DNA from 2 places in the Paractinoplanes brasiliensis genome. Region 2 is predicted to be linked to the other one. Evidence: riboswitches for the same ligand, from Rfam matches in the RefSeq annotation. Region 2 holds a riboswitch; the other holds the start of a gene.
The links. A riboswitch is a leader RNA that binds a small molecule or an ion and turns the genes downstream of it on or off. The one in region 2 is predicted to bind thiamine pyrophosphate.

Region 1 (4,298 bases), 740 kb from region 2:
CAGCGAGAAGAGCAGGGCGGCGGCCAGCTTCGCGACGGGGTTGCGCCGGGCCAGCGGAGCCGACATGTTCCCTGTCGGCTGCAGGGCGAAGTTCATGCGCGTGGCCGCCGGTGGGGGAGGGGGTCCCGCGGGCGGGCTGTGCCGAGGGGGAACGTGCGGTCGGCCACCGTCCGCACGAAGTCGTCGTCGTGGGTGACGGCCAGGATGCCGTGGCCGTCGTCGCGCAGGGTGGCCAGCAGGGTGACCAGCTCGATCCACGTCTTGCGGTCCTGGCCGAAGGTCGGCTCGTCGAGCACCAGCAAGCGCGGCGCGGTGGCCAGCGCCGTGGCCACGCTCAGGCGGCGTGCCTCCCCGCCCGACAACGTGTACGGGTTCGCCTCCGCGAGCTTGGTCAGCCTCAAGCGTTCGAGCAGGTCGGCGACGGTCGCGGCGACCGCCGAGGGGGAGCGGCCCAGCCGTCGCGGGCCGACCGCCAGCTCGTCGGCGACCCGGGACGTGACGAACTGGTGTTCCGGGTTCTGGAAGACCGAACCGATGCGCCCGGTCAGCGTCGCCGCGCGCCACCGGTGCGGCGGGCGCTGGTCGCCGAAGCCGCTGATCCGCCCGCCGGTCGGCGCGATCAGCCCGCCGAGCAGCAACGCCAGCGTCGACTTGCCCGCCCCGTTCGGCCCGGTCACCGCCAGCACCTCGCCGGCGCCCACCCCGAGCGTCACCGGCGCGAGCCGTTGCGACAGAGCAACCCCTTCGGCCCGTACGAGATCAGGGGTGGCCGCCGTGCCCGACTTGAGCGGCGGAATCGTGAAACCCGGCACCCACACGCCCTCGTCGGCGAGCCGGTCGCCGTAGGCCGCGAACACCATCTCGGGCGCGCCGTCGGCCCGCACCCCGCCGCCCGGCTCCAGCACCACCACCCGGTCGACCAGCGGCAACGCCTCGGCCACCCGATGTTCGACCAGCACCGTGGTGGTGTCGCGAAGCGCCGCGAGCGACTCCCGGATCAGCGCCGCCCCGGCCGGGTCGAGGTTGGCGGTCGGCTCGTCGAGCAGCAGCAGGCCCGGCCGCGACGCCAGCACCCCGGCCAGGGCCAGCCGCTGGGCCTCGCCGCCGGAGAGCGCCGCCGTGGAGCGGGTGATCGGGTAGGGGAAGCCGACCCGGTCGAGCGCGTCGCTGACCCATGGCCAGATCTGCGCCGCCTGCACCCCGCGATTTTCCAGGCCGAACGCCACGTCGTCGCCGCTGCGGGCCATCACGAGCTGGGTCTGCGGGTCCTGAAAGACGATGCCGACCTTTTCGCGGGCCTTGCGCGGGTCGAGGCCGTCGATCTCGATCGTGCCCTCGGACTCGCCCGAATCCTCGGGAAGCAGGCCGGACAACGCCGCGAGCAGGGTGCTCTTGCCGGCCCCGGAAGGCCCGAGCAGGAGCACCCGCTCGCCGTGAGCGATCCGCAGGTCGACCTCGCGGACGGCCCAGGCCCGCCGGCCCGCATGCCGCCAGCCGAAACCGCGGAGAACAACCTCGCTCATGACGTGAACAACATCAGATCAGACAAGCGCGCGCGAGCGGCCCGCCGGGAAACGGTCCAGGACGCCGGTCTGAGCCAGAGCGCGGGTGAGCAGCACGCTGCCCAGCCCGGCGATCACCAGAGCCGACGCCGCGGCGATCAGGACGTACGGGATACGGAAGGAGCCCCACGCCGTGTCGGGGTACCAGACGAAGACGTCGTAGACCGCGGCCACCAGACCGGCGGCCGCCCCGGCCAGCAGCGCGACCGGCAGACGGTACACCTTGTAGGCGAAGGCCGCGAAGACCAGCTCGGCGCCGAGGGCCTCGAGCGGGCCCTGCACCGCGATGGTCCAGCCCCAGCTCGTGCCGATGGCCACCGAGACCAGGGCGGCCAGCGACAACGTGTAGAAGGCGGCGCCCGGTTTGCGCACGATCAGCGCGCCCAGCACGGCCGGGACCAGCCAGACGCCGTAGAGCAGGGCGCGGCCGGGCAGGGGGATGGCGTCGGCCGGGCCGTTGTAGAGCAGGCCCCAGGCCCAGAAGATGACGCCGAAGGTCACGGCGACGATCGAGGCTATGACGATGTCGATCGTCCGCCAGCGGTTGAACATGTGAGAACCTCCCAGTGGGTACCGGGAGGAGACGCACGCCGTCGCCGGGGACGGACCCCGGACACGACGCGGCTGGAGAAAAGACCGAACTTCCTGCGCTGGCATTACCCAGATCAGGTGCGAGGGTCTGCGGTTGCCCGCACTCTCAGCGCTGTGCGCTCCCCTGTCGGAAAAACATGGTGTGTTTCGATGACGCTAACACCGGTCACGGTCAAGGAACAGCGAGGGAGCCGTCACATGGAGATCAAAGCGCGAGGCCTGACCTTCGACGTGTACGAGGGCGGCCCGTCCGACGGCGACCCGGTGCTGCTGCTGCACGGGTTCCCGCAGGACCACCGTGAGTTCGACCTGCTCGCGCCGCGGTTGCATGAGAGAGGGCTGCGCACGTACGCCATCGACCAGCGCGGCACCTCGCCCGGCGCTCGCCCGGCCGACGTCGGGGCCTACCGCATGTCCGAGCCGACGGCCGACGCGGTGGCCGTCCTGGACGCCCTGGGCATCGAGTCCGCGCACGTCATCGGGCATGACTGGGGCGCTGTCGTGGGCTGGTGGCTGGCCTCGGGTTACCCGGAGCGGGTCCGTACGCTGACCGCCGTCTCGGTGCCGCACCCCAAGGCGCTGGGCCTGGCGTTACGGGTCCGGGCGTCGCAGCGGGCGCGGATGGTCTACTTCAAGATCTTCCAGTCGCCGGTGGCCGAGCGGTTCCTGCTGGCCCGGGACGGCGCGGTGCTGCGCGCGATGCTCAAGCCGATCGGCCGTACGGGCGACAAGTACGTCGAGTCGATGCGGACCGACCCGGACCGGCTCACCGGCGGCCTGAACTGGTATCGCGCGGCAACCGGCGGCTCGCCCGACGGCCCGGGAATCGTCCGCGTGCCCACCACGTACGTGTGGAGCGACAAGGACGGCGTGGTCACGCTGACCGCTGCCCTGCGCACCCGCGACTGGGTCGAGGCCGACTATCAGCTCGTCGCGATGCGGGGCATCAGCCACTGGGTGCCGGAGCAGGCCTCTGCCGCGCTCGCCGACGCCGCCCTCGCGCGTATCGGCGGAGTTTGATTCGCGGGCACTTTGGGGAATCCGCTGCGTCATGGTGGACAAGGCGTACGGGCGACACGAGACCGAGAAGCAGCGCTGGGACCGCAACTTCGCCGACCTGCTTCAGGAGTTGCGCGTCGCGCAGACGGGCATCCAGATCCTCTTCGCCTTCCTGCTGACCCTGCCGTTCAGCAACAGGTTCTCCGAGGTCACGCAGTTCCAGAAGGACACGTACGTGGTGGCGCTGCTGGCCGCGGCCGGGGCGACCGCCATGATCATCGCGCCGGTCGCCTTCCACCGCGCCCTGTTCCGTCAGGGCCGCAAGCCCGAGCTGGTGCGTTACGCCCACCGGATGGCCACCGGCGGGCTGTTCTTCCTGCTTGTCGCGATGGTCAGTTCGGTGCTGCTGGTCACCGACTTCATCCTCGACCGGCCGCTGGCGTTCCTGTTGAGCGCGATCACCGCCGTCTTCTTCCTCACCTTCTGGGCGGCCATCCCGTTCTTCCGCCGGAACTGGATCGACGAGGACGACGAGGACGAGGACGAGGAGGTCGCCGGGACGGACGTCACTCCCGGCGAGACCGCAGACCGAGCCGCTTGAGTTCCAGCTCGGCCAGCGCGTCGACCGCCGCGGCGTCGCCGTTGCGCCAGCTCTGCGCGATGTCGGGACCGAGCTTGGCCAGGCGGTTGAGCGGCTGGGAGGAAAGGGCGCGCAACGCCAGCAGGTCACGCCCGGCGGGCTGATCGCGTACGGCGGAAGCGACCGACGCCCGGCGCATCCACCGCAGCCGCAGCGGAAGCCAGAGGAACAGCACGAGAGCCAACGGAACGGACACCGCCACCAGAGCCACGACGATCGCCATCGTGTCGACGACCTCTTGCTGCTCACGGCCCGCCTCGGCCAGCGACCGGGCGGCCGAGGCGGCGCCGTTGAACGGTTTGACCAGCTGATCGCCGACCAGCGGGACGCCGTCGACCTTGCTGCCGGCGTCGCTCAGGTTGTCGGCGATGCCCCCACCGGCGGCCTCCAGCTTCGCCCCTGGGACACCGAGTTTCTCGACCATGTCGTTGACCCACAGACCCGCGCGAACCCACAGATAGATCCACAGGACCACGATGGCGTCGGTGAGGATTTGGCGTACGGCG
Region 2 (4,298 bases):
AAGCCATGGCGGCCGGCGATTCGGCCCGGGTGATGGCGCTGGCGATCAGCACGGCGTCGCAGCCCAGCTCCATCGCCAGCGCCGCGTCCGAGGCCGTCCCGATGCCCGCGTCGAGCACCACCGGCACGTCCACGCTCTGCCGGATCAGCCGGATGTGGTGCGGGTTCGAGATGCCCAGACCGGAACCGATCGGCGACCCGGCCGGCATCACCGCCGCACAGCCCACGTCGGCCAGCCGCCGGGCCAGGATCGGGTCGTCGCTGGTGTACGGCAACACCCGGAACCCGTCCGCCACCAGCGTCTCGGCCGCCTTCAGCAACTCCACCCCGTCGGGCAGCAAGGTTCGCTCGTCGCCGATCACCTCGAGCTTGACGAGGTCGGTCTCGAACGCGTCGCGGGCCAGGTGGGCCGTCTTGACCGCGTCCCCCGCGGTGTAGCAACCGGCCGTGTTCGGCAGCACCGCCACCCCGAGCCTGTCGAGCATCGGCAGCAGGCCCGGCCCGGCCGCGTCGACCCGGCGCAGCGCCACGGTGACCAGCGCGGTCTCGGACGCGGCGATCGCCTCCTCCAGCGCGGCCAGGCTGTTCGCCCCGCCGGTGCCGAGGATGAGCCGCGACTTCTCGAACAGGTCCACAGTCATCCTCCCTGCGCCGCGGTCAGCACTTCGACCCGGTCGCCGTCCGCCAGTTCGGTCTCCACCCACGTCGAGCGGGGCACGACCTCGCCGTTGACCGCGACCGCGACTCCCCGCCGGGCCTCGGTGATCGTCTGAACGAGCGCCTGCACAGTTCCGGCGTCGCTCTCGATCGCCGTCCCGTTGACCGTCAAACGCATCAGACCCTCCGGATCTCGTCGCCGAACATCCCGGTCACCAGCAGCATCAGAACCTCCGGACCTGGTCGCCGAACACCCCGGTCAGCATCAGAACCTCCGGGGCGAGAAGTCGGCCGACATCGGATCGTCCGCGCCGTCCAGCACCAGCCCGGCGACGATGTCGGCGGTCACCGGCGCCAGCAGCACCCCGTTGCGGAAATGCCCCGCCGCCACCACCACACGGTCGTCAAGCCGCCCGAGCAGCGGCGCGTTGTCGGGTGTGCCGGGCCGGTGCCCGACCGTGGTCTCGGTGAGTTCGAGTTCGGCCAACCCCGGCACCAGGTCGAGCGCCGCGCGCAGCAGCTCGTGCACTCCACCCGCCGTGACCAGCCGGTCGGTCCGCTCCTCCTGGGTCGCGCCCACCACCACTTCGCCGTCCGCGCGCGGCACGATGTAGACCTCACGCCCGTCGACAGATGCGTTGAGCACGTGCCGCAGCAGCCCCGGCTCGCCGCGCAGCCGCAGCACCTGGCCCTTGACCGGCCGGATCGGCAGCCCGGTCAGCGCCGCCGTGCCACATCCGGCAGCCACCACAACAGTCGCCGAATCCACATCGGACAGCGCCTCGACCCGTTTGGGCACCACCCGCGGCCCGAGCTTTTCCCGCAGCGCGCTCACCACCTTGCGCGGGTCGACCTGGGTTTCCCGAGGATCAAAGACCCCAGCCCGTACGCGGGGAGACAGTGCCGGCTCGAGGTCACGCAACTCGGAGGGCCGCAGCAGGGCCAGCTCCTGCCGTTTCCAGACGCGCGCCCGCTGAGCCAGGTCGTCCGCCGTCATCGCCAGGCTGAGGGTGCCGGCGTCGTCATAGCCGACATCAACCCCCAGTTCCTTCGCGTACGCGGGCCACAGCTGGGCCGATCGCTCCAGTAACCGGATCAGGGCCGGGTCCTCGTGCTCGGATTCCCCGCCCGGCGCGAGCATCCCCGCCGCGACGTGCCAGGCGCCGTCGTCCCCGCCGTCCAGCACGGTCACGTCCGCACCACGCTGCACGAGCCGCCACGCAACAGAAAGCCCGACGATCCCGCCCCCGACCACCGTGACGTCGCTCATTGGCGATCCCCGGCCCGCGAAGCCGAAGCAGACGCACCAGCCGCCGAATCCGATACGCCCGATGAATCCGACTCGCCAAGGGCGGCGGCCCACGAGTCCGACCCGCCAAGACCCGGATGCGACGCGCCAAGAGACAAATCCGACACACCGAGGCCCGGATGGGCGGCCAGCGCCCGCAGGAACTCGACCGTCGCCCCCGCCGGATCCGCCGCGACAGCCGAGATCACGGCCACCCCGTAACAGTCCAGCTCCGAGACCCGACCCGCTGTGATGCCCGCGATGGCGATCACCGGCGTACCCGGCACGGCCCGGCTCACCGCCGCGATCCCGTCCGGCCCGATCGGATCCGGCAACCCGCTCTTGCTGCCGGTGGCGAACGCCGGCCCGACACCGAGGTACGACGCCCCGTCGGCCACAGCGGCCCGGGCGGCGGACGGGTTCCGGCAGGTGGCGCCGATCACCGGTCCGGGCCCGAGCACCCGGCGCGCGGCCGCCACCGGCAGGTCGTCGGCGCCCACGTGCACGCCGTCCGCCCCCGCCGCGAGGGCCACCCCGATCCGATCGTCGACCAGGCACAACGCCCCCGCCGGCCGGCACAGCTCAAGCGCCGCGCAGGTCAGGGCGTACGCCTCGCGGTCGTTGGTCTTGACTCTGATCTGGACAGCCACGGGACCGTGCCCGAGGACGCCCCGCACGATGTCGAGCGAGTCGGTGACGATGTGCAGACGCGGCAACAACAACGGTGGCTCCTCCCTGCGCCGGCATGATCCGGATCAGGTTCGACGGTCGGGGGCCGCGTCAGCCCCCCTCTCAGCCCGGTGCACCGGACTCCCGTGGGGTTGTGTTGCCTCGGACCATAACCCGGCCGAGGACGAAAAAACTAGCGCACGTCCCAAACCGGCTCCGGCGTCTCCACCACCTCGCCGTCGCCCTGGAACAGCACGAAGCGATCGAACGACCGGGTGAACCACCGGTCATGCGTGACCGCGATCACCGTACCCTCGAACTTGTTGAGGCCCTCTTCGAGAGCTTCGGCCGAGGCCAGGTCGAGGTTGTCGGTCGGCTCGTCGAGCAGCAGCACCGTCGCCCCCGACAGCTCCAGCAGCAGCACCAGGAACCGAGCCTGCTGCCCGCCGGAGAGCGTGCCGAACCGCTGGTCGCCCTGCGCCGACAACTCGTACCGGTTGAGCGCCTTCATCGCCCCCGCCCGGTCCATTCCGGAGCGGTGGTCGTCGCCGCGCCACAGGATCTCGACCAGGGTGCGGTCGACCAGCTCGGGCCGGTCGTGCGTCTGCGAGAAATGCCCAGGCCGCACCCGCGCGCCCAGCCGGGCCACGCCGTTGTGCGCCACGTGCGCCAGCGGGGCGCCGTCAACCGGTTTGTTCTCCGGCGCCGGGTCGCTGCCACCGGCCGCGAGCAGCCGCAGGAAGTGTGACTTCCCGGTGCCGTTGGCGCCCAGCACGGCGACCCGATCGCCGTACCAGATCTCCAGGTCGAACGGGAATGTCAGGTCTTCCATCTCGAGCTGTTCGCAGATCACCGCGCGTTTGGCCGTACGCCCGCCGCGCAGGTTCATCCGCAGCGACTGCTCCTTGGGCGGCAGCGGTGGCGGACCGGCTTCCTCGAACTTGCGCAGCCGGGTCTGTGCGGCCTGGTAGCGCGAGGCCATGCCGTCGTTGAAGGTCGCCTTCTGCTTGAGCGACAGCACCAGATCCTTGAGTTTCTGGTGCTCCTCGTCCCAGCGCCGGCGGTTCTCCTCCATCCGGTCGTGACGGTGCACGCGGGCCTCGTGCCACGACGCGAACCCGCCCGGATGCGTCCAGGCCGTGCCGCCCTCGACAGCGACCACCCGGTCGGCCGTCTGGGCCAGCAGCTCACGGTCGTGGGAGACGTACAGCACGGATTTCGGCGACTCGCGCAGCCGGGCCTCCAGCCAGCGCTTGCCGGGCACGTCGAGGAAGTTGTCCGGCTCGTCGAGCAGCAGCACCTCGTCGTCGCCGCGCAGCAGCAGGTCGAGCGCGAACCTTTTCTGCTGGCCGCCCGAGAGGGTCCGGACCGGACGGTGGCGCACCTCGTCCCACGGCTTGCCCAGGATGGCCACGGCCACCGTGTCGAACAGCACCTCGGCGTCGTAGCCACCGGCCTCGCCCCAGTGGGCCAGAGCATTGGCGTACGCCAGCTGGCTGCGCTCGGTGTCGTCGAGCCCGGCGGCTGCCTTGGCGAGGCGCTCACCGGCCGCCCCGAGTTCGGGTTTCACCAGCGAAAGAGCCAGGTCCTCCAGCGTACGGTCGTCGCCGATCATGCCGATGAACTGGCGCATCACGCCCAGGCCGCCGGATCGTGCGATCGACCCCTCGGGCAGCGCGAGGTCA

Region 1: linked by a shared signal. The riboswitch ahead of C8E87_RS08700 (ECF transporter S component) and the one ahead of C8E87_RS12145 (thiamine phosphate synthase) in region 2 are both predicted to bind thiamine pyrophosphate.

Annotation. Positions count from the first base shown of each region.
Region 1 is NZ_SNWR01000001.1:1,999,673-2,003,970, reverse strand. It holds gene C8E87_RS08710 (energy-coupling factor transporter transmembrane component T family protein) at 1-96, opposite strand, end outside; gene C8E87_RS08705 (ABC transporter ATP-binding protein) at 93-1,523, opposite strand; gene C8E87_RS08700 (ECF transporter S component) at 1,542-2,114, opposite strand; TPP riboswitch at 2,187-2,289, opposite strand; gene C8E87_RS08695 (alpha/beta fold hydrolase) at 2,352-3,173, shown strand; gene C8E87_RS08690 (DUF6328 family protein) at 3,205-3,753, shown strand; gene C8E87_RS08685 (hypothetical protein) at 3,719-4,298, opposite strand, start outside.
Region 2 is NZ_SNWR01000001.1:2,742,847-2,747,144, forward strand. It holds gene C8E87_RS12130 (thiazole synthase) at 1-640, opposite strand, end outside; gene thiS (sulfur carrier protein ThiS) at 637-834, opposite strand; gene thiO (glycine oxidase ThiO) at 922-1,926, opposite strand; partial or broken gene C8E87_RS12145 (thiamine phosphate synthase) at 2,094-2,666, opposite strand; TPP riboswitch at 2,660-2,771, opposite strand; gene C8E87_RS12150 (ABC-F family ATP-binding cassette domain-containing protein) at 2,807-4,298, opposite strand, start outside.